3 regions of the Lysinibacillus sp. JNUCC-52 genome follow, and region 1 is predicted to be linked to each of the others. Evidence: riboswitches for the same ligand, from Rfam matches in the RefSeq annotation. Region 1 holds a riboswitch; each other region holds the start of a gene.
The links. A riboswitch is a leader RNA that binds a small molecule or an ion and turns the genes downstream of it on or off. The one in region 1 is predicted to bind cobalamin.
Positions count from the first base shown of each region.

Region 2: linked by a shared signal. The riboswitch ahead of JNUCC52_RS01485 (hypothetical protein) and the one ahead of JNUCC52_RS06475 (glutaredoxin family protein) in region 1 are both predicted to bind cobalamin.
Region 3: linked by a shared signal. The riboswitch ahead of JNUCC52_RS16220 (FecCD family ABC transporter permease) and the one ahead of JNUCC52_RS06475 (glutaredoxin family protein) in region 1 are both predicted to bind cobalamin.

Region 1 is NZ_CP065546.1:1,233,341-1,240,316, forward strand. It holds gene nrdE (class 1b ribonucleoside-diphosphate reductase subunit alpha) at 1-1,844, opposite strand, end outside; gene nrdI (class Ib ribonucleoside-diphosphate reductase assembly flavoprotein NrdI) at 1,841-2,200, opposite strand; gene JNUCC52_RS06475 (glutaredoxin family protein) at 2,197-2,421, opposite strand; cobalamin riboswitch at 2,542-2,717, opposite strand; gene JNUCC52_RS06480 (ferrochelatase) at 3,278-4,183, opposite strand; gene JNUCC52_RS06485 (ABC transporter ATP-binding protein) at 4,261-5,055, opposite strand; gene JNUCC52_RS06490 (FecCD family ABC transporter permease) at 5,042-6,070, opposite strand; gene JNUCC52_RS06495 (ABC transporter substrate-binding protein) at 6,094-6,976, opposite strand, start outside.
Region 2 is NZ_CP065546.1:242,918-249,893, reverse strand. It holds gene JNUCC52_RS01490 (elongation factor G) at 1-860, shown strand, start outside; gene JNUCC52_RS01485 (hypothetical protein) at 1,051-1,824, opposite strand; cobalamin riboswitch at 2,084-2,268, opposite strand; gene JNUCC52_RS01480 (ABC transporter ATP-binding protein) at 2,390-3,115, opposite strand; gene JNUCC52_RS01475 (ATP-binding cassette domain-containing protein) at 3,130-3,879, opposite strand; gene JNUCC52_RS01470 (ABC transporter permease) at 3,872-4,684, opposite strand; gene JNUCC52_RS01465 (ABC transporter permease) at 4,681-5,649, opposite strand; gene JNUCC52_RS01460 (ABC transporter substrate-binding protein) at 5,639-6,976, opposite strand, start outside.
Region 3 is NZ_CP065546.1:3,269,428-3,276,403, forward strand. It holds gene JNUCC52_RS16200 (NADPH-dependent FMN reductase) at 1-363, shown strand, start outside; gene JNUCC52_RS16205 (HAMP domain-containing sensor histidine kinase) at 1,175-2,539, shown strand; gene JNUCC52_RS16210 (response regulator transcription factor) at 2,546-3,232, shown strand; gene JNUCC52_RS16215 (YdhK family protein) at 3,284-3,847, opposite strand; cobalamin riboswitch at 4,025-4,220, shown strand; gene JNUCC52_RS16220 (FecCD family ABC transporter permease) at 4,368-5,414, shown strand; gene JNUCC52_RS16225 (heme ABC transporter ATP-binding protein) at 5,420-6,202, shown strand; gene JNUCC52_RS16230 (hypothetical protein) at 6,304-6,474, shown strand; gene JNUCC52_RS16235 (endonuclease Q family protein) at 6,546-6,976, shown strand, end outside.

The DNA.
Region 1 (6,976 bases):
AAATGTGGCATTGGATAAATTGTTCGACTATCCGCATAATCACGCACCTCTACACGCTCCGTACTTGGTGCAATTGAAGCTGTACAGCTACGAATATATGAAATACTACCAGTTGGTGCAATAGCTAGACGATAAGAATGGAATAAACCATATTCCATAACATCCTGCTTTAATGTTTCCCACATTTTCGATGTCACGATTGGAATATTTCCTAATGCTTTTAATACAACTGGTGAAAGCTCTTCTTCAATTTTATTAACATATTGATCAAAATAAACGCCTGACGCATAATCACTATCCTCAAAACGGTAGAACGTTTCGCCTCGTTCCTTAGCAATCTCCATCGATGATTTAAGTGAATAATAGTTCATCGCTTCCATAAAGCTATCCATAAAAGCAATTGAATCTTTAGAGCCATACATAATCCCTTCTGTAACAAGATGACCATGCAGATTCATACATCCAAGCCCTACAGAATGCATTAACTTATTGGCTTTAGCTACAGGCGGTACATTCGTGATGTTCGTCATTTGCGACACATTCGTTAAAAGATGCATTGCTGTATCTACTAATGTACCAAAATCACTTACTTTACTTGCGGCATGTATATCAATTGAGCCTAAGTTACACGATACATCTAGTCCGTATTCATTTGATTCATTTTGGTCAGTAATGATACTTGTTTCTTGTACTTGTAAAATTTCTGTACATAGGTTCGACATTTTTACACGACCTATATTTTTGAGTGGATGTACATCGTTGACATTATCATCAAAGATTTCGAAAGGATAGCCTGATTCAAATTGCGCTTTTTTCACTTCTGTATATAATCTGCGCGCATTCAAGCGTTTAATCTTACGGATATTAGGATTATCTAGTAGCTCATAATACATCTCTGTAATGGAAATTTCAGACATTCGTTTCCCGTATTCTTTATAAATATCATATGGACTGAACAACACAATATCTTTATCACGTTTCATCAGTTCAAAGAAAATACTTGGAATAATAATACCTGTTGATAGCGTTGCAAGTCGGATTTTATCATCAGCATTTGGCTTTTTCGATGAAATAAAATTCTCAATATCAGCATGGAAAATATTTAGGTAGACAACGCCAGAGCCGTTACGTTGTCCAAGCTGATTGGAATAGCTGAAGGAATTTTCTAAAAGTTTAGCAACTGGAATCACACCACTTGCACGATTTAAAATTTCTTTAATTGGATCTCCTAATGGACGTAAATCTGTTAAGTTTACCCCTACTCCACCGCCAAGGCGTGATAGCTCTAAACAATAACCAATATTTTCAGCAATACTATTCATTGAATCATCCATTGAAAGTTTAAAGCAGCTTACTAATTCGCCACGCGCTTTTTTTCCACTATTTAATGCGGTTGGCGTTGCTGGTTGATACGCCTCCATCATTGCTTCAACGGAACGTTCTGCTAAAACCGTGTTCCCTTGTGCTAAATATAAAGCGATGATAACAATACGATCCTCATATTTTTCTAAAATTTCTTCCCCGTCACGACTTTTCATTGCGTAACTATCGTAAAATTTACTTGCACTCATAAAAGATGGGAAGCGGAAATTGTAATCGTATGCTTTTTTGTATAAGTGTTTAATAAAATCTATCTCATACATGTCGATAAACTCTTTCTCGTAATAACCTTCATCGACTAAATAGCGTATTTTCTCCTCAATATCAATAAAATAACGTAGACGCACATTTACATATTCTAAAAAATAACGGCGTGTTGCTTCACGGTCCTTTTCAAGCTCTAATTGACCCGTCGTGCTATAGCGATTAAGCACCTCATTATTAAGCTTTAAGTATGTTTTCATCCCTTCACCCTCGTTTCATAAAACGTTTGTATTACTTCATAATCAGCCTGATATCCACGTAAATCTAATTTACGCACTAGCGGGACCTGGTAGGTTTCTGCAATTTTTTCGCCAGCTCCACCAAACACATGGTGCCCAAAATTACTATTACCACTTACAGCTACTCCCTTGCAATATTCCTTGTTTTGCTCTAAAAAGCGAGCTACTTTTGCAGGAATATCACCTAAGCCGTCCGTGTATGTAATTAATAGAAAGGGCTCAGTCAGCAACAATCCATCATAAATTTCAATAGATTCCCCATCTAATTTCGTCACAATACTTCGCACATTACCTGTACGACTAGCATAAACGATCATATTGCAATCATCTCAATTTGAGAAACAATTTCTTTGACATCTCCTATAAATGTGTCATTTACTTCAAGAACAGGCACACTTAAAAAACCTGCGTCCATAATTTTTTGTTTTGCTTGCTCATCGTGATCAATATTCACAATTTCTGCTTCAAGTCCTGCACGTTGTAATTCCGATTTGACCCAAAGACATTTTGGGCATATAGTTTTCGTATAAAGTTTCATTTTAAATTCCCTCTTTTCATAATATAAAAAGGCTATCTCTTGGGAGAGACAGCCTAAGTTAGAAACGTAAAAAAACAAAAAAATCGTCACGTCCCCATTTCTTATTCCCCGAAGAAAGGTTGAATTGTTTTATTATAGGCAGGTCTCCTGGCTTTGCTTCATTCTCTGATATCCTTCCCATACGAATGCACAGTGGATTAAATCATCGTCAGCTTAACAGTTGCGGGGACAGCGTCGGATATACCGAACTTCCCTATTAAACTACATATAGTAGTACCTATATAAAACTAACACAATATATTGTTGTTGAACACAATTAAGTGTACCATCCTTCAAGTAAAAAGTAAATCAAGAAAAGCGAATTCTTTATAGTGTAACTTTTCACTATTTTCTTTAGGAACAACAAACGGTTAATAAATGAAAAATGACTAGCTAGGTTAGTATAATTAATAATATCGTCAATAGTTCTAAAGAATGATAGACGGTTTTCCATGATAAGCTTTATCAAATGTTAAGCAATTATTATTCTACCTACTGAAGCCTAAATTAAACTGCGTATTATATTTAATATGTACTTATATAATTTTATAGCTGTTATCATATTTTAGCCACTATCGTAAGCCCTATAACTTCTATTCAATTTTTCATTATACACACAAAAAAATATTAAAATAGATTTGCCGTTTGTTAGATATCATTTATGCTAGTTCAGATTAGAATGAAGTGTATTTATTCGTGGCTATTCTGTTCGCTATATTGATATAAAACAAATAACCATCTGACATCAATGGAATATCGACATCAGATGGCAATATAGACTTTACAATAGTTAATCGTAATTTATTAACCTGTTCAGTTATTGTGCGGGAATAAATGATTCGACAATGGCAGCTAAAGCTTGAATGGTATCATAGCTATCACCTGGAAACTCCGATTGTGCAAATTCAACTTGCAGTTCCTCACATAATCGATGACATTCATATCCGACTTCAAAATAGGACTCAATATCCGCTGAAAGTGAAAGAAGCTCACATGTGACGATACCTTGAGCACCCTCGCCTTGCAATGAATTAATTTTATCTTTTACATTTGGACCTAGCCAGTCACCTTTCCCATGACCACTTCGATATGTAACATGCCAGTTCGCAATTTGTGCTTCTTTAGAAATGGCTTCGGCTAATTCGGAAAACTGGCGCACATAGTGCTCGTTTCTTTCAGGGTCAATAGGCTGACTATGGACTGTATATAAAACATGCGTCTGTGCTCGTTTTTCAGCAGGAATCCATTCAAATGCACGTTGAACACGGTCTTTATAAACAGCAAGTAAATCATGATTTAAATGCCAATTTTTCGCATGGATAACTTTAACGTCATGAGAAGCTAATAACGTACTAACTTCATCATGAAACGCTGATGCCCCTGTAGACATAATCGGATTTACAGGTAGTGTTATAAAAGTTGTAATACCATCTCTAAGCATTGTGTTAACAACATCTGGAATATAAGGTTCTGTATGTTTGTATGCGTTATATACTTTTACAGGCTCTGTTACACGTTGCTGTAAAGCATGTTCCAGCCCTTTAGCAATACGTCCCGTATTTGCTGCTAATGGATCAATACCACCTAATTTTTTAAATTGTGCCGTCACATTTTCAATTACATGAGGTGGTGGTGTTTTACCTTTCATTATATGTGTAAAATAAGGTGTTACATCGTCTAAAGATTTCGGTGCGCCATATGCGTAATAAATTATACCAATCATTTTTTAGTCTCCTTTTCTTCAATAGATTAATGTATATAGTGTTGTAGTTTTAGTTCTAATTTCTTTTTAAAAATAGCCTACGATTTTTCACAAGAACTTGAGCACAATTTTATCGGCGTAAAGATTGGATTTCCGTCTTGCATATAAATTTCCGCATCTATTTCAAAAATTGATTGAAACATTTCTTTACATAATACACAATGTGGTGAATCATCGTAATAGATTTTGCCTTTCTTTAATACAATCAGACGTTCGCTATTTTGTGCCGCTTGGTTAATATCATGTAACACCATTATAACGGTCATATTGTATTTTTGATTTAACTCTTTTACAAGCTCCATCACTTCTAATTGGTGTGCAATATCTAGATATGTTGTTGGTTCATCTAGAAGCAACACTTTGGGATGCTGTGCTACAGTCATTGCGATCCAAGCACGTTGACGCTCACCCCCAGACATCGAAGGTAGTACCCGATTTTGTAAGTCTTTCAGTCTAGTTACGTCAATCGCCCAATCAACAATTTCTTTATCCTCTTTAGACAGGACCGTCTTTCCTCCGCTATGTGGATGACGCCCAAACTCTACTAACTCACGCACTGTTAAATCTAATTGATGATTATTCATTTGCGGGAGCATCGTTAGTGTTTTAGCTACTTCTTTAGACTTCATTTCATGAATGTTACGCTCATTTAAAAAAACTGTCCCACTATTTGGTTTTAAAAGACGTGATATTACACGTAATAATGTTGATTTCCCCGAGCCATTCGGACCTATTAAACTTACAACTTCCCCTTCATTAATTTTCAGGTTAATATCATTTAATCGAAATTGAGTGAACTCATGTTGATACTGTATGTGCTCAGTTCGTAGCAATGGAATTCCCCTTTCTATGAATTAAATAAAGGAAATACGGTCCACCAACGAATGCTAGCAAAATGCCTACAGGAAACTCAATAGGATCAAATACGGTTCTCGCTATTGTATCAGCAAACACAACAAGTAAGCCACCAGCCAACGCGGAAGTAGGTAGTAAATATTTATGATCTCCACCAATAATTAGTCGCAAAATATGTGGTACAACTAAACCTACAAACCCAATTAAACCAGCAACACTTACTGCAATTCCCGCCAATAACGTACTTAAGGCAATTAAAAAGAATCGACTGCGTTCTACATTGTGCCCTAAAAGGCTTGCCATTTCATCTCCTAAACGCATGATACGTATATGTTTAATTGCATAAATTGAAAATATAAGTGCTACAAGAACATAGTAAATAATCATTTTAAATTGCACCCAACCAACACCTGTCAAGCCACCCGACAACCATGGTAGGACAGATTGTACACGATCGCTATACAAAATCATAAGTGCATTTGTTCCTGCACCACAAAGTGCATTAATGGCTACACCCACTAAAATTATTCGCATTGGGGATGTACCACCCTTTTTCACCGATAAAGAATACACAATCATTGCGGCGACAAAAGCGCCTAAAAAGGCTGCAATAGGTAAATATATGATATAGCCAGGAAAAACAACCATTACAGCCACCGCCATAATGCCCGCGCCGGATGTAATTCCTATAACCCCTGGATCAGCTAATGGATTTTGCATAACACCTTGTAAAATCGAACCTGCAATAGCCAAACAAACGCCTACTATCATACCTGTTAGTATACGGGGCATACGGATTTCCCACACAATTCGCCGTGCCATTGTATCTTCTGAGCTAATAATTCCATTAAACACTTCACTTACTGAAAACGAAACTTGGCCAATCATAAGGCTACCGACACTCACTATGACCAAAAGTATTGGTAACAAAATTAACGCCATTCTTCGTTTTTTAGCAAGCGGGTGTGCATATTTTTCCTCTTCTATTATCATCGTTATACCCCGCTATAAAAGAATTATTTCACAGCTTCTTCAGCTGTCTTTAAAACTTCTCGCATATAATCAATGGCTTCAACAACCTGTGTACCGGGATTGTCAAACAGCTCTGCTGGTAAAATGATAATCTGATTATTTTTTACTGCATCTAAATTTTTCCACGCTGCATTTTCTTTCAATTGTTTTTCAAACCCTTCTTTTACTGTCGCTGGATTTGCATGCGTAATCAGCATAATTACTTTTGGGTTACGTTCCACAATTTTTTCAACACTTAAAGTCGCGTAGCTGGGAAACTTTTCTGTAGCTGGTAAATCGGCTGCGATATTTTTACCTCCAGCTTTCTTTAAGATATCCCCGTATAACGAATTATCTAGTGCTGCTAAATATGTACCTGGTGCTCCATAAACAATGAGGGCATCTAACGTTGATTCTGTAGCGCCTTGTGCAATTTTCTCATCAATTTGTGCAACTAACTCATTGGCTTTTGCCGTGTTATTAAATAATTCACCATACTGAGTAATTGTTTTTTTAATATCATCTACTGAATTCATGTTCAAGTAGACAATTTTCGTACCAGTAGCCTCTACCGTTGTAGCGAACTGCTGGAAGCTTGGTGGGACAATAAGTATTTCCGCATTCAATGCAGCAATCTGCTCAAATGACGGTTCATGTGGGTTACCTATTTCTTGAATAGCTTTTACGTCCTCCTTCATTTCTGTTGTAATCGTAGGTCGTCCAGTAACATTTGCTCCTAATGCAAGCAAAATGTCCATCATTCCTGGATTTAACGTTGCGACTGATCTCGGTGTTGCTTCAAACTCAAGCTTATTTCCAAGGTCATCTATGAATGTTACTGCCTCTCCTGATTCAACTTGTTGTTCCATTTCTACTTTATCTTTGGAA
Region 2 (6,976 bases), 990 kb from region 1:
CGTTGCGCGTCGTATGGCATGAGAAGTTTCAAGAAATCCATGTACATATTATGGGTGTTATTCAGCTTGAAGTGCTTGCTGAAGTGTTAAAAAGTCGCTTTTCACTTACTATTACTTTTGGTGAACCTAAAATTTTATATATGGAAACAATTGCAACAACTGTAACAGGATACGGTCATTTTGAGCCGTTAAAACATTATGCAGAGGTTCACCTATTAATGGAGCCAAATATTCGAGGTACAGGAAACACGTTTGTTAACGCTTGTCATGCTGATGATTTATCAGTTGGCAATCAACGACTAATTGAAAAACATCTATTTGAGCGAGAGCATCACGGTCTTTTAACAGGCTCCCCCGTTACGGATATACGCTTCACCCTTTTGACAGGACGTGCCCATATCAAGCATACAGAGGGAGGCGATTTCCGCGAAGCAACTTTCCGTGCACTTCGACAAGGGCTGGAACAAGCCGAAAATATATTGCTTGAACCGTATTATCGCTTCAAATTGAAAGCATCGAATGATTTTATCGGTCGTATGATGAACGATATCCAGCAAGCAGACGGTACATTTGATGCACCCGTCTTAACAGAGGAACAAGTAACATTAACAGGACGCGTTCCTGTTGCAACATTTATGCATTATAGTACTACTTTCGCTGCTTATACGAACGGCAAAGGATCAATATCGTTACAATTTGATGGCTATGATAAATGCCATAATAGTGAAGAAGTAATAGCGCAAATCAATTACAATAAGCAAGCTGATCCCGACTATTCATCGTCTAGTATTTTTTGTGCGAAGGGTAAGGGCTATTCCGTTCCTTGGTATGACGCAAAAGAAGCCATGCATTGCTTGTAATTAAACAACGACACACATTTCTATAGCAACACAGCGATTTTTAGTGGTTTATCGGCGGTTTCAACGGTTCTATCGGCGATTCCTAGGCTTTTATCGGCGGTTTCAAAAGTTATCCGCAATATCCATCAATATTATTCTCCTTAAAAAATAACTGAAGGCATCGAGAACATCTCGATGCCTTTTATATTTCCTATAAAGCTTTCTTTACTTTCGCAACAAAGCTATTTGCCGATTCCACAATTACATAACCATTACTATTCGTAAAATCTACAAGAACCGTGCCAGGTTTACTCTTTAAAATTTGTAATTGCTCGATCAGTTGAAGCAATAATTGATGACCATTACCTCGTGGGTGCCAATTTAAATGATAGTCATTTAATTCTTTCACACTTTCAAGAAAGTGTTGGTATTCATGCTTTACATATTTTATTAAATCTAATATTTTATTAGTATCTTGATTTGTATGAACGACTAACGACAAGTCTTCTAAATAGGTAATATAAAAACGCATAACCATTGAGCATAGTAAATCATTGACTCGCGCAGCACTTAAAATAGGTTTCGGCTCTATATTCAGCCTATCTAAATTTGGTTTCGCACGAATCGAATCAATACGTGTTATTAAATGATACGCCTCACCATTGACCTCATAAACAATTGGATTTGTTGGCATGTACATCATAAAGCCGTTCTTTTTCGTTTTGAGCTCGTCCGCCACGCTTGCTTTAGCAAAAAGACAACCGTCATACACCTCATTTTGAATCCAAATGATATCTTTGTTAAAAAATATTTGATTAAATAAACGTTCGTTACGAATAAGTCCTGATGCTAAAAACTGATCAACAAGAGCTTCAATGACCATTCTAGTTTTAGGCTGCTTGGCAACTTCAACTCGTGACAGTTTACAAATCTTCATATCTACATATTGCTTTTCTTGTGTTGTACATACATGAATATTCGTCATACGTGCACCTCAGTTCGTACATATTTTCAAAACAAATGTTGCGATCACATAAAAATACGGATTTCCTGCTTTGAGAGGAAATCCGTCGTTCAGCTAATCATTATCATTCATCAAGCAGCATCAAACAATGAACCAATGGGAGATATTTGGCTCGATGCCGTATATCCTTAATTCCTTTGGTATTGGTCGTTTGACGTACTGTGACGAACAGAACATTCTGCTTTGTCAACATGCCACCTCCTATTCCTCGTAGGGTTATGGTGTGTACTCGTAACAGGCAGGTCTCCTGACTTATGGTCACAGCTTCTTTTCCCCTTCCCGTCATTTAACAGTGGTATACGAAAAGAAAACTCACATTTACAGTTGCGGGACAGTGTCGGACTCGCACCGACTTCCCTTTTCAGTAAATTGCACGCAATTTACACCTATTACTACACGCTATTTTGTTGAGATAAATAGTAAACTCACTAGTATACTATTAAATCATATTGTAAAGTAATGGAATTTTAAAGTCAATCAACAGAAAACGGTATCTAATTGTTTTCTGCTGCGAAAAAACGAAATATTATTCACCTTCCATTGCTTGGAATAGCTTTTGTGCATAGCTATCAGTGAAATGAAATCCATCTTGTTCCTTGTGCTGTTCATCGACAATTTCTCCAGCTCTCATTACATATATCCGTTCACTTAAATAAGAAACAGCTTTTAAATCATGCGAAATAAATAAAATAGCCATGTTTCTTTCTTTATTCAACGCCATTAATAAATCAATAATTTCTCGCTGAATTAAACGATCTAAGCTTGAAACAATTTCATCGCACACTATCAATTTCGGTTCTACAAGAATTGAGCGTAATAAATTTACTCTTTGCTTCTCACCACCACTAAGTTCAGAGGGCAAAGCATATAAAACATCGTTTGATAACTTAACTTTCGCAAGCATCGTTTGTAAATAGCTGTCCGTCACCACTTTTTGATGTTGCAATGGCTCTCTTAATAGTTGCTTGACTGTCCACATAGGGTTTAGAGCATTACTTGCATTTTGGAATATAATTTGGCAATTTTCATAAAAGGACTTTCGATTTTTCTTAGTGATGTGTTGTTGTTGAAAATGGACGGTCCCTTTATTAGCTGACTCTAGCTGCATAATGACTTTCGCTAAAGTACTTTTACCGCTGCCACTCTCTCCAACTAGACCGACGATTTCACCTTCTCCTACAGAAAGATTTATATTTGCTAATACTTGCTGACCTGCTCGAAAGCTTTTACTTATATTTTCAACCTGAAGCAATACATATACGCCTCCTAAAAATGATTTGCGACAAGCCGTAGCGTATACGGATGTTTAGGCTGCTCAAAAATTTCTGTCGCTTGCCCCTTCTCAACGATTTCTCCATCTTTCATCACTACTATGTTATTCGCTAGTGAAACAGCAACCCCTAAATCATGAGTAACCAGTATAATAGTTGTCCCTAGCTGCGCATGAAGTTTTTTTAATAATGTTATAAAGTGTTGTTGATGCAGCATATCTAGTGCAGAAGTTGGTTCATCTGCTATTAATATGTCTGGCTCATTATACAATGCACAAGCTAACATACAGCGTTGTAGCATACCACCTGACAACTCAAATGGATAGCTTTCTAATATATCTACTGATAAGTTTAACTCCTTTAATATAGCGGTCATTTTAGAGAGAAACCTCTCTTTGTCATCACCCACTCGTAAGGCAGTAAACATATACAATTGTTGTTTCATTTTTTGCGTAGGTGAAAAGCTATTTGTGGCATCTTGAAAAATCGTGAAAATATGCTTTGACCTTAATAACAACCTATCTTTTTTTGACATCGTCAGCATATTTTCCCCATTAAAGAAAACTGCACCCATTGCCTCAGTTTGCGGCGGGAGCATCCCTAAAATAGCTGATATTGTTGTGCTTTTCCCACTGCCACTTTCACCGATAACTGCGGTAATCTCGCCTTTCGGGACAGTTAACGAAATATTGTGGATGAGGTTTTTATCGTTCACTTGAACAGTTAGATTATCGATACTAAACATGGGATCGTTCTCCTCCTTGTTTGAAAGTGGTCCCGATCGCTTGTACACATAATATCGTCACAAAAATCAGTATTCCAGGAAAAAGACCGATCCACCAAGCCCCAACAAGTAAATCATTTTGCGCTGTGTACAGCATCGTTCCCCATGACGGGATTGCTGGCGGCACACCGATGCCTAAAAAGCTTAAAGACACTTCCGTAAAAATCGCACCTGCGAAGTTAAATATTGTCACGACAAAGATAGCAGGCACACTATTTCGTAATAAATGACCAAATAATATTTTCCATAATGGGGTACGAAACATTGTAGCCATTTGGACAAATTCCATTTCCTTTAAGCGAATAAACTCAGAGCGAACGATTCGAGCTGTAACAAACCAACCTGTGAAACCTATAATCATGGCCATTCGCCAAACACTTCCTTGCATAATTGCTTGCAGGGCAAGTACAATTACTAAGGATGGAATCGTTAAAAAGGCCTCCAAAATGCGCATCATAATGACATCAATGGCACCCCCAACAAAACCGCTAATACCACCGTAGATAATGCCTATAATGCTTGAAATTACGACTGACACTATGGCGATGAAAAGCGTAACTTTCCCCCCAACAAGTATCCGTGATAAAACATCTCTGCCTAGCTGATCTGTACCAAGTATATGTGTAAGATTTGGTGCTTCATAAATATGATTCATATCCATTGCATTTGGCTCAAAAGGTGCCAACAGTGAGGAGAAGATGGTAGTTCCTAATATAATGCAAAGAAGCGCAAGCCAAACGAGTGGCATCTTCCGTTGTTTTCTCATACTAATTTTCCTCTTCTCAATCTTGGGTTGATGCAAATCATTAAAACGTCGATTACAAATAAGCAAATGACCACCACAACACCAATAATCAGAATGGCTCCCATAAGTACAGGAAAATCCTTAACCATAACGGATTTCACAAGCAATGAGCCTAATCCTGACCAGCCAAAAAGTGTTTCAACTACTATGGAACCACCAAAGAATGAAGGAATCGTCACACCAATATAATTGATATACGGAATAACAGAATTCCGTAGTATGAGTTTTCTTATTTGTCGGTCTGGAACGCCATTTGCACGCGCAACTTGTACATAATAACTACGATTCTCTGCCTTAACACTGTCCTGTAAAAAGCGTGCGAATATGCCCACATGAGAAAATACTAAAACAATTAGTGGAAGCACCATATGGTTTAAACGATCAAGCCAACCTCCATTACCACGCACATCATTCATACCTGAAGAAGGAAACCAACCAAGCTGTACCGAAAAAATTATTATACAGACAATACCTAGCCAAAAAGGAGGAATCGCAGAGCTTGCTATACTAAAGATGGATAATCCTCTATCCAATAAAGAACCTTCCTTCATTCCTGCCCGTAAACCTAGCCAAGTAGAGACAATTGTAACGACAAATAATGTGAGCGCCACTAGCTGTAATGTGTTAGGTAACCTTTCTAATAAAATCGCTATGACGGGTCTTCCCTCTTTGGCAGAATAGCCTAAATTTCCTTTTACCGCTTCGCCTAACCAAGTACCATATTGTAGAAGCACTGGCCTATCTAAGCCAAACGCTTTTTCAATTCGTTGTTGCTCAGCTACTGTTAATGTTTGAGCATTGCCTCCATAATAAGCAGCAGCAGGATTGCCAGGTGCAGCATGCATAATGAAAAAAGAGAGGAAGCTCACGATAATGAGGACAATTGTCCCCATTATCACTCGCTTCCCGATCCACTTAGCGATCATTCCATTTCCACTCCTCGACATTCCATAAGAAGCCAGCACCGTGATGACCTAAAATACGCTCTTTCACACCACTAATATTTTTATTAATGCCATAAACAGCATCAACATAGGCAAAATAAGCGAACGGTGGATCTTCTGCTAGCTCCTCTTGTAATGCCATATAGACTTCCTTGCGTTTTTCAGGATCGACAGTTGTTCGTCCTTCATCAAGCAAAGCATCTACTTTTGCATTGGCATAGCTTCCATAATTGTAGCCCGCACTTGTTACGCTCGATTCACCCGAATAGAATAAACTATACGTATGGTGGTCCGCATCATATGGGCTACCCCATCCCACCATAAACGCTTCCGTTTCTTCAATCACGATATTGCTCCAATCAAGTGCCGCTACTTCTACCTCTGCCCCAATTTCCTTATAGCCTTGAGCGACATAATTCGCCATATTGACACGCACAGAATCTGTAATTGGTGCCGTAATGGTAAAGGCAAGCTTATTACCGTCCTTGTAGCGGAACCCATCGTCTGCTAATATCCATCCCGATTTTTCTAACAATTCATTTGCTTTCTTTACATCATAAGTATAATGTTCAATATTTTCGTTTACATAGGCATGCTTTTGAAGTGGCGAATAAGCTTCTGTCCCATACCCATGTAGGATGCCTTTAACTATGCCTGTTCGATCTGTCGCATAGCTCATCGCTTTTCGAACATCGACTTCTTGCCAAAGTGGATAGTTCATATTAAATAACACGCCACGATAATCGGCTGATTCTACTTCGTACATTTTTAATTGTTCTACTTTCGAAAGCTCTTCAACCTGATTCGGATCCAGTAACGCAATATCTAACTCGCCAGATTTCAGCTGCAATGCACGAACATTACTATCTGGAATAAATTTAAAAATAACTTTTTCAATAGATGCCTTTGTTCCGAAGAAAGAAGTGTACGCTTGAAGCGTTAGACTTGTCCCTTTATCCCATTTTTCAAACATGTATGGGCCAGCACCAATTGGTTCTTGGTTAAACGTAGCCGTTCTCATGTCTTGTCCTTCAAAGACATGCTTTGGCAAAATTGGCACTGTTAATTTATCTAACATTGGTGTAAATGGTTCATCCAATTGAATTGTCATTGTAGTATCATTTACTTTTTTCATCGCTTGGACATGGATGAAATCAGACTTTAAATAAGACCCATTTGCATCATCAAGAATGCTATCAATAGTAAACATAACATCGTCTACTGTTAATTTTTGTCCATCATGAAATGTCACGTCATCACGAATCAAAATCGTATATGTCAACAGGTCATCTGATATGTCAACGCTTTT
Region 3 (6,976 bases), 2.0 Mb from region 1:
GCAAAAGTAAAAGCAGCTGATGCGGTACTTTGGGTAACACCAGAATATAACGGAACTGTGCCAGGAGTTATGGTGAACGCTATTGACTGGCTATCTCGTGTAGATAAAGTAATGGTCGGTAAACCATCTTTCATGATGGGAGCATCAATGGGGAATTTAGGTACTGTGAAAGCACAATTACATTTACGTGATATTTTATTCTCACCTGGAATTAATTCTCCATTACTTAGTGGTAATGACGTCTATATCGGTGCCGTACACACAAAATTCGATGCTGAAGGCAATTTAACTGATGAAGGTACTGTAAAATTCCTTGATGTAGTTATTGACAACTTCTTAGACTGGGTTAAAAAATATATTTAATAATTATGAAAGCCAATAAGTATTTGACATACTTATTGGCTTTTTTTTATAAAAATCTAAGCATCAGTGGCTCCTTAATCGTAAAAATCCACTACGCTTTCCGCGGGCACGATGTAAGCCACAACCGTCGCTGTCGCGCCGCCAGTTGTGTCTTACAATGCGTGCGTTCCCGCAGGAGTCTACGTATATTTTTACTTAGTATAAACATCTTGCAGTTTTCAGAATTGTATGGGTGCCTGGCACGTCTCGAAGAATCCTAGCATAATACCCGCTCCTTAATCGTAAAAATCCACTACGCTTTCCGCGGGCACGATGTAAGCCACAACCGTCGCTGTCGCGCCGCCAGTTGTGTCTTACAATGCGTGCGTTCCCGCAGGAGTCTACGTATATTTTTACTTAGTATAAACATCTTGCAGTTTTCAGAATTGTATGGGTGCCTGGCACGTCTCGAAGAATCCTAGCATAATACCCGCTCCTTAATCGTAAAAATCCACTACGCTTTCCGCGGGCACGATGTAAGCCACAACCGTCGCTGTCGCGCCGCCAGTTGTGTCTTACAATGCGTGCGTTCCCGCAGGAGTCTACGTGGATTTTTACTTAGTATAAACATCTTGCAGTTTTCAGAATTGTATGGGTGCCTGACACCTCTCTCCCCGTTCAGAATTGTGTGAGTGCCTGGCACGTCTCCCAGACATGATGAAAAATTCATGAGCGAGAAGTTTTTATTTTATAATATTGATAAAAGTATCTTTCTTCTGCATAAAATCTTCACACTTGGACGTTATCATTTTGAAATATAGGTGGTTAAGGCATGAAAAAACTTTCATTAAAGCTTGGGATTATTTTTTTTATTACATTGTTTTGCATAGAAACATTTATGATGTTTTTTTTACATGTATCATTAACTAATTCGCGTGTGGAAGAGGAATTAACAAACTTACAGACAACTGGAAATTCACATCGAACGATATTAGAGCAAAATTTCGATGAAGAAACGCTATCACATATTTTAATAATGGAATCAAGAGAAAATACAGACGTTGTGATAACAGACAACGCTGGAACAATTTTAGCTGCTTCTTCTGCACACCCCGAAGTACAAGTTTATTTAAAGAAGCTCGAGGGTAGTGTGCCTTATAATGGGCGTGTATTGGAGAACAATTGGCAAGATGAAAAATATATTGCCACAATTAGTCCTATCCTAAAACAGCAAAAAACGATTGGTTATGTCTTTATGTTTCAAAATACAGATTCCATTCATGCGTTAATGGAACGATTAAACAAACATTTTCTAATTGTCGGCCTCGTTTCAGGATTGGTGACCATTGCCGTTATTATTGTGCTATCGCGAAAATTAGCCCAACCTTTGATGGCTATGAAGGAAGCGACATTGAAAATGAATAAAGGGGATTTTACTGTCGCCCTTTCAACTAATGGCAAAGATGAACTTAGTGATCTTGCCAATGCTATTCAACAGTTATCCGATGATTTAAATCATTTAAGAGAAGAACGAAAGGAATTTTTAGCTAGTATTGCTCATGAGCTAAGAACACCCATTACCTTTATAAAGGGCTATACAGATATTCTTTACAAACGAGATTTAACGGAGCAGGATCGTCAAAAATATTTAGGCATTATTATTGAAGAAACGAATCGGCTCTCAAGGTTAATTAAAGACTTATTTGATTTAGCAAAAATGGATGAAAATGCGTTTGTCATTAACAAAGAATGTCTTCATTTGGATGACCTAGTGGCAAGTATAGAGGTGAAGCTACGGCCTGCATTTCAGGAAAAACGAATCCACTTTTTTGTTCAATGTGATGAGGGATTAACATTAATGGCGGATGCAGTAAGACTAGAACAAATTATTTTGAATTTGTTAAATAATGCTTTAGCTTATTGCTCTTCAGGAGATTCAACGTTCTTTATAGTAAAAAGAGACAATAACTTATTAAAAATGATTGTGAAAGATACTGGAAAGGGGATACCGAAGAAGGAATTACCTTATATTTTTGAACGCTTTTATAGAGTTGAAAAATCTCGTGCGCGTGCATACGGCGGTTTGGGATTAGGTCTTTCTATTGTGAAAGAGCTTGTCCATGCACACGGAGGCGAAGTGACCGTTGTTAGTGAAGAAAACAAAGGGACTACTTTTGAATTATTATTTAAGGGGTAGGAACGAGTGAAAACATTATTATTAATTGACGATGAACCAAGAATGTTAGAGTTACTAACGCTTTATTTAGAACCTTCTTTTTATTGCATAGCCATGTCCACGGTGAAAGATGCTTTAGACTATTTAGAAGAGCATCATGTAGATTTAGTACTGTTAGATATTATGATGCCTGATATAGACGGTTGGCAAGCATGTCAGGAAATAAGGAAGTTTTGGGATGTGCCGATCATTATGCTAACAGCAAAAGCGGAACAGGTTGATATTATAAGAGGCTTAAATATGGGGGCAGACGACTACATGTTAAAGCCTTTCGATGAGGAGGAGTTATTAGCACGTATACATGCAGTTTTAAGAAGAACAAAAACAGAAGAAACAGTAGTTGTTTTTGAAGGGCTACGATTAAATAAAGAATCCGTTGAATTGTCTTTTCACCAAGAGGATATTCTTTTAACGCCAAAAGAATTTGCCATGATAGCGTTATTTCTTGAATATCAAAATAAAGTTTTTTCAAGAGAACATTTAATTAATACTGTCTGGGGATATAATGTAACAATTGAAGATCGAACAATTGATTCACATGTGCGTAATTTACGGGATAAACTACGGAAAAGTGGCTTTCCTGTAGATGATTATTTACAGACAGTATGGGGAATCGGCTATAAATGGCATAAGCTAGCTGACAAAAAATATTAGACAAATAATTAGCAACAACCTCTGAAGGAATAACCGTCAGAGGTTGATTTTTTATTTGGACGCTAGTTCGTCTTCTGTAACCCATTTATGATTTTTCATTTCTTCCCCTGTAGTTGTTGAAGGGTAATCAATCATATAAACGGTTGTTTGGACTGCTTCATCAATGTGAACAGTGGCATTTTCCATGCCTTTCATATGCGATGCAGTTGTTTTAACTTCTGTGCCTGGAGCCAACGGGGCATCACCAGGATCTATTAATTCCTCATGTATAACCCATTTATGATTTTCTATTTTCTTTCCTCCAGTAGTCGGTTCATAGGAAACAATATAGGCTGTTGTATCATATGCCCCAACAATCGTTGCCTCTGCTCCTTCCATCCCAGACATATGTCCTTCCGTAATAACAGCAGTAGTGCCTACTGGAAATTTAGGATTTTCAGCAGTTTTTAAAGTAGAAGGAACATCACCAGAGCTTGAATGATCCATCTCTTCGCCATGATCCATTACTTCACTATTAGCAGGTTGTGACTCGACTGTATCCTTAGAGCAAGCTGAAAGTATTAGTAAAGTGATTGCCGCCATGAAACCGAGAAATAAATTTCTTTTGAATATCATATGAATTTCCTCCTTACTATTTATTGTTTTTAATGTAACAAGTAAATGTGCAGAAATTATGGATAAGGTTTTCTACGAAAATTTATATGTATGAAGTTGAAAAGAGGAAAGATTGATTCCTAGATGAAAGAAGCTATAGACTAGCATAATTATGTATGATAGAATCGTCATAATTTTAAAATTTCAGATACTATTGGTGTGACACTTGTTAATGAGTGCCACTTAAAAGGGAAGTCGGTGTAAGTCCGACGCTGTCCCGCAACTGTAACGAGGAGTTCTATGATGTAGTAGCCACTGTGCTTTAAGGAATGGGAAGGCAATCATAGTTACGTAGAATCGAAGCCAGGAGACCTGCCAATTAGTTTTACCTGTAATGCCCACGAGGATGCAAGCAATTACGGACAATTGATGGATACTTCTCCAACTTTGTTTAACCTAGGGTATTTCTATGCATTATTGCGTAGAATACCCTTTTTTATTGCTTCGTATTTATCATGATTGATAAGGAGTTAATAAACAAATGAACAAAAAATTTATGTACTTTTCATTGATCCTTCTTTTAGTGCTGATAGCTTCTATGACAGCTGCTATTATGATTGGATCTGTGTCAATTACACCGCTACATGTCTGGAAGGTTATTTTCTCGAAAATTCTAATTTTCCCAAATACGATAGAGCCTGATTGGAGTCGCTCACAGGAGATTATTATATGGCAAATACGTGTCCCACGTGTCATACTTGCCGCCATTGTTGGAGCAGGCTTAGCTATTGCTGGCGCGGCTGTGCAAGCACTTGTCCGTAATTCAATTGCGGATCCTTATATTTTAGGTATTTCTTCAGGAGCGACAGTCGGAGCTACGGCTGTCATTATTTTAGGTGCTTTTTCATTTTTAGGTATCTACGCACTTTCAGTAGCAGCCTTTTTAGGTTCCTTTATAGCGATTGTGTTGGTATTTTTCTTATCACGTGTAGGGGGACGTATTTCTATTTTCCGTTTGCTGTTAGCGGGGATGGCGGTATCATTTATATTGTCTGCAACTTCCAATTTTATGTTAATGATGTCCAAGGAAGAGGGCGGTATAAAAGCCGTTATGTATTGGATGCTAGGAAGTCTTGCAGGCGCAAAATGGAGTAATGTATTCATTCCGGCCATTATATTTTTCATCGTCTTTAGTTTGCTCTGGCTACATTATCGAAATTTAAATTTATTATTACTTGGAGAAGAAGCGGCAGTCACGTTAGGTGTTAATCTTCAACAATTTCGAATTCAACTGATACTACTTGTATCATTACTAACAGGTGTGCTTGTTGCAGTAAGTGGTTCCATCGGGTTTGTCGGTTTAATCATTCCACATATTGTGCGCTTAATTGTAGGATCTAATTATAAATACGTGATCCCTATTAGTGCATTATTAGGAGGTATTTTCTTAGTGTGGGCGGATGCGATTGCGCGAGTATTAATCGCACCAGAGGAAATGCCTATTGGAATCATTACTGCCTTTTGTGGCGGACCGTTTTTCATTTGGCTACTACGCCGTAACAATTATTCATTTGGTGAAGGAGATTAAAGGCTATGACATTAGAGGCGAAGCATGTATCATTCTCCATTCATGATCAGCGCATATTAGATAAAGTAAGCATTCAAATAAAAGAAAAGCAATTTGTCGGTTTAATTGGTCCTAATGGTAGTGGAAAGTCCACACTATTAAAAAATATGTATCGTTTATTAAAGCCTGAAAGTGGAACAGTTTTATTAAATGAGGAAGATATTTTTAAGCAATCAAGTAGAGTGATTGCAAAAAGATTAGCCGTTGTGAGTCAAGAAACACCTGTGTTATTTGATTTTAAAGTGAGAGATTTGGTGAGCATGGGAAGAACGCCACATAAGAAGCTTTTTGAGATGGACGACAAGGAAGACTATAAAATTGTCAAAGAGGCATTGGCGCAAACAGGTATTACCCATTTAGAGACGCGCAGCTTTAGCTCCCTTTCTGGAGGGGAAAAAAAGAGAGTAATGGTCGCTCGTGCATTAGCACAACAGGCGCAAGTGCTTATATTAGACGAGCCAACAAATCACTTAGATATTCAGCATCAATTACAATTAATGGACTTAATTCAAACACTTCATTTAACTGTTGTCGCTGCTTTACATGATTTAAATATGGCAGCTATGTATTGTGATCAGATTTATGTTTTACAACAAGGAAGTATTGTTCATTACGGCACACCAGAGGAAGTATTAACGCCTAAACTATTGCGTGATGTTTTTGGCGTTTACGCCGATATTCAAACACACCCACTGACAGGCAAACCTTATTTAACTTATGTATCAGATCAATTCACGAAAACTACATAAGTGCCAGTCACCGAAACAATTCAGAAGATTTTTGCAATTTAATTTTTGTATAGTTGTGAGATATTCGGGGAACGTTACTTTTGAAAGGATGCGTGACGAATATGGATGAGATTAAATTTGCACAATTAGATGACACACAGCTAGAAAAAATTAATGAGCTAGAAAAGAAAATTGGCGTTACTTTAATTGCTTATGATGCAGCGACGACGCCAAACCAAGGTTCAGGTTCATACGAGACGGATAATGGCACACATCAAAACCATCCATCTTAAATCATGAAAATGCCTTGCAGCAATGTAAGGTTTTTTTTATTTTATAATGAAACAAAAAAGGAGCTGTATACATGTTTCACGACTATTATACGGATTTACATATTCACATTGGTCGAACGATGAGTGGGCGGGCAGTAAAGATTACAGGAAGTAAAACTTTAACATTATCGCGCATTTTAGAGATGGCAAGTGCAAAAAAAGGGCTCGATATAATTGGTATTATAGACTGTCATTCGCCAGAGGTGCTTGCTGAGATGACGATGATGATACAACGAGGTGAACTAGAAGAGCTAACAGAAGGGGGACTTCGTTTTCAAGAAACGACGCTTATTCCAGGCTCGGAAATTGAAATTTATGATAGTAACTGTCAGGGCCCGATTCATGTGTTAGCTTATTTTCCAACTATCGAAGTGATGGCGGATTTTTCGAATTGGATGAAAGGCTTTATGAAAAATATTCATTTAAGTTCACAACGTATTTATTGTGATGGACGCGTACTACA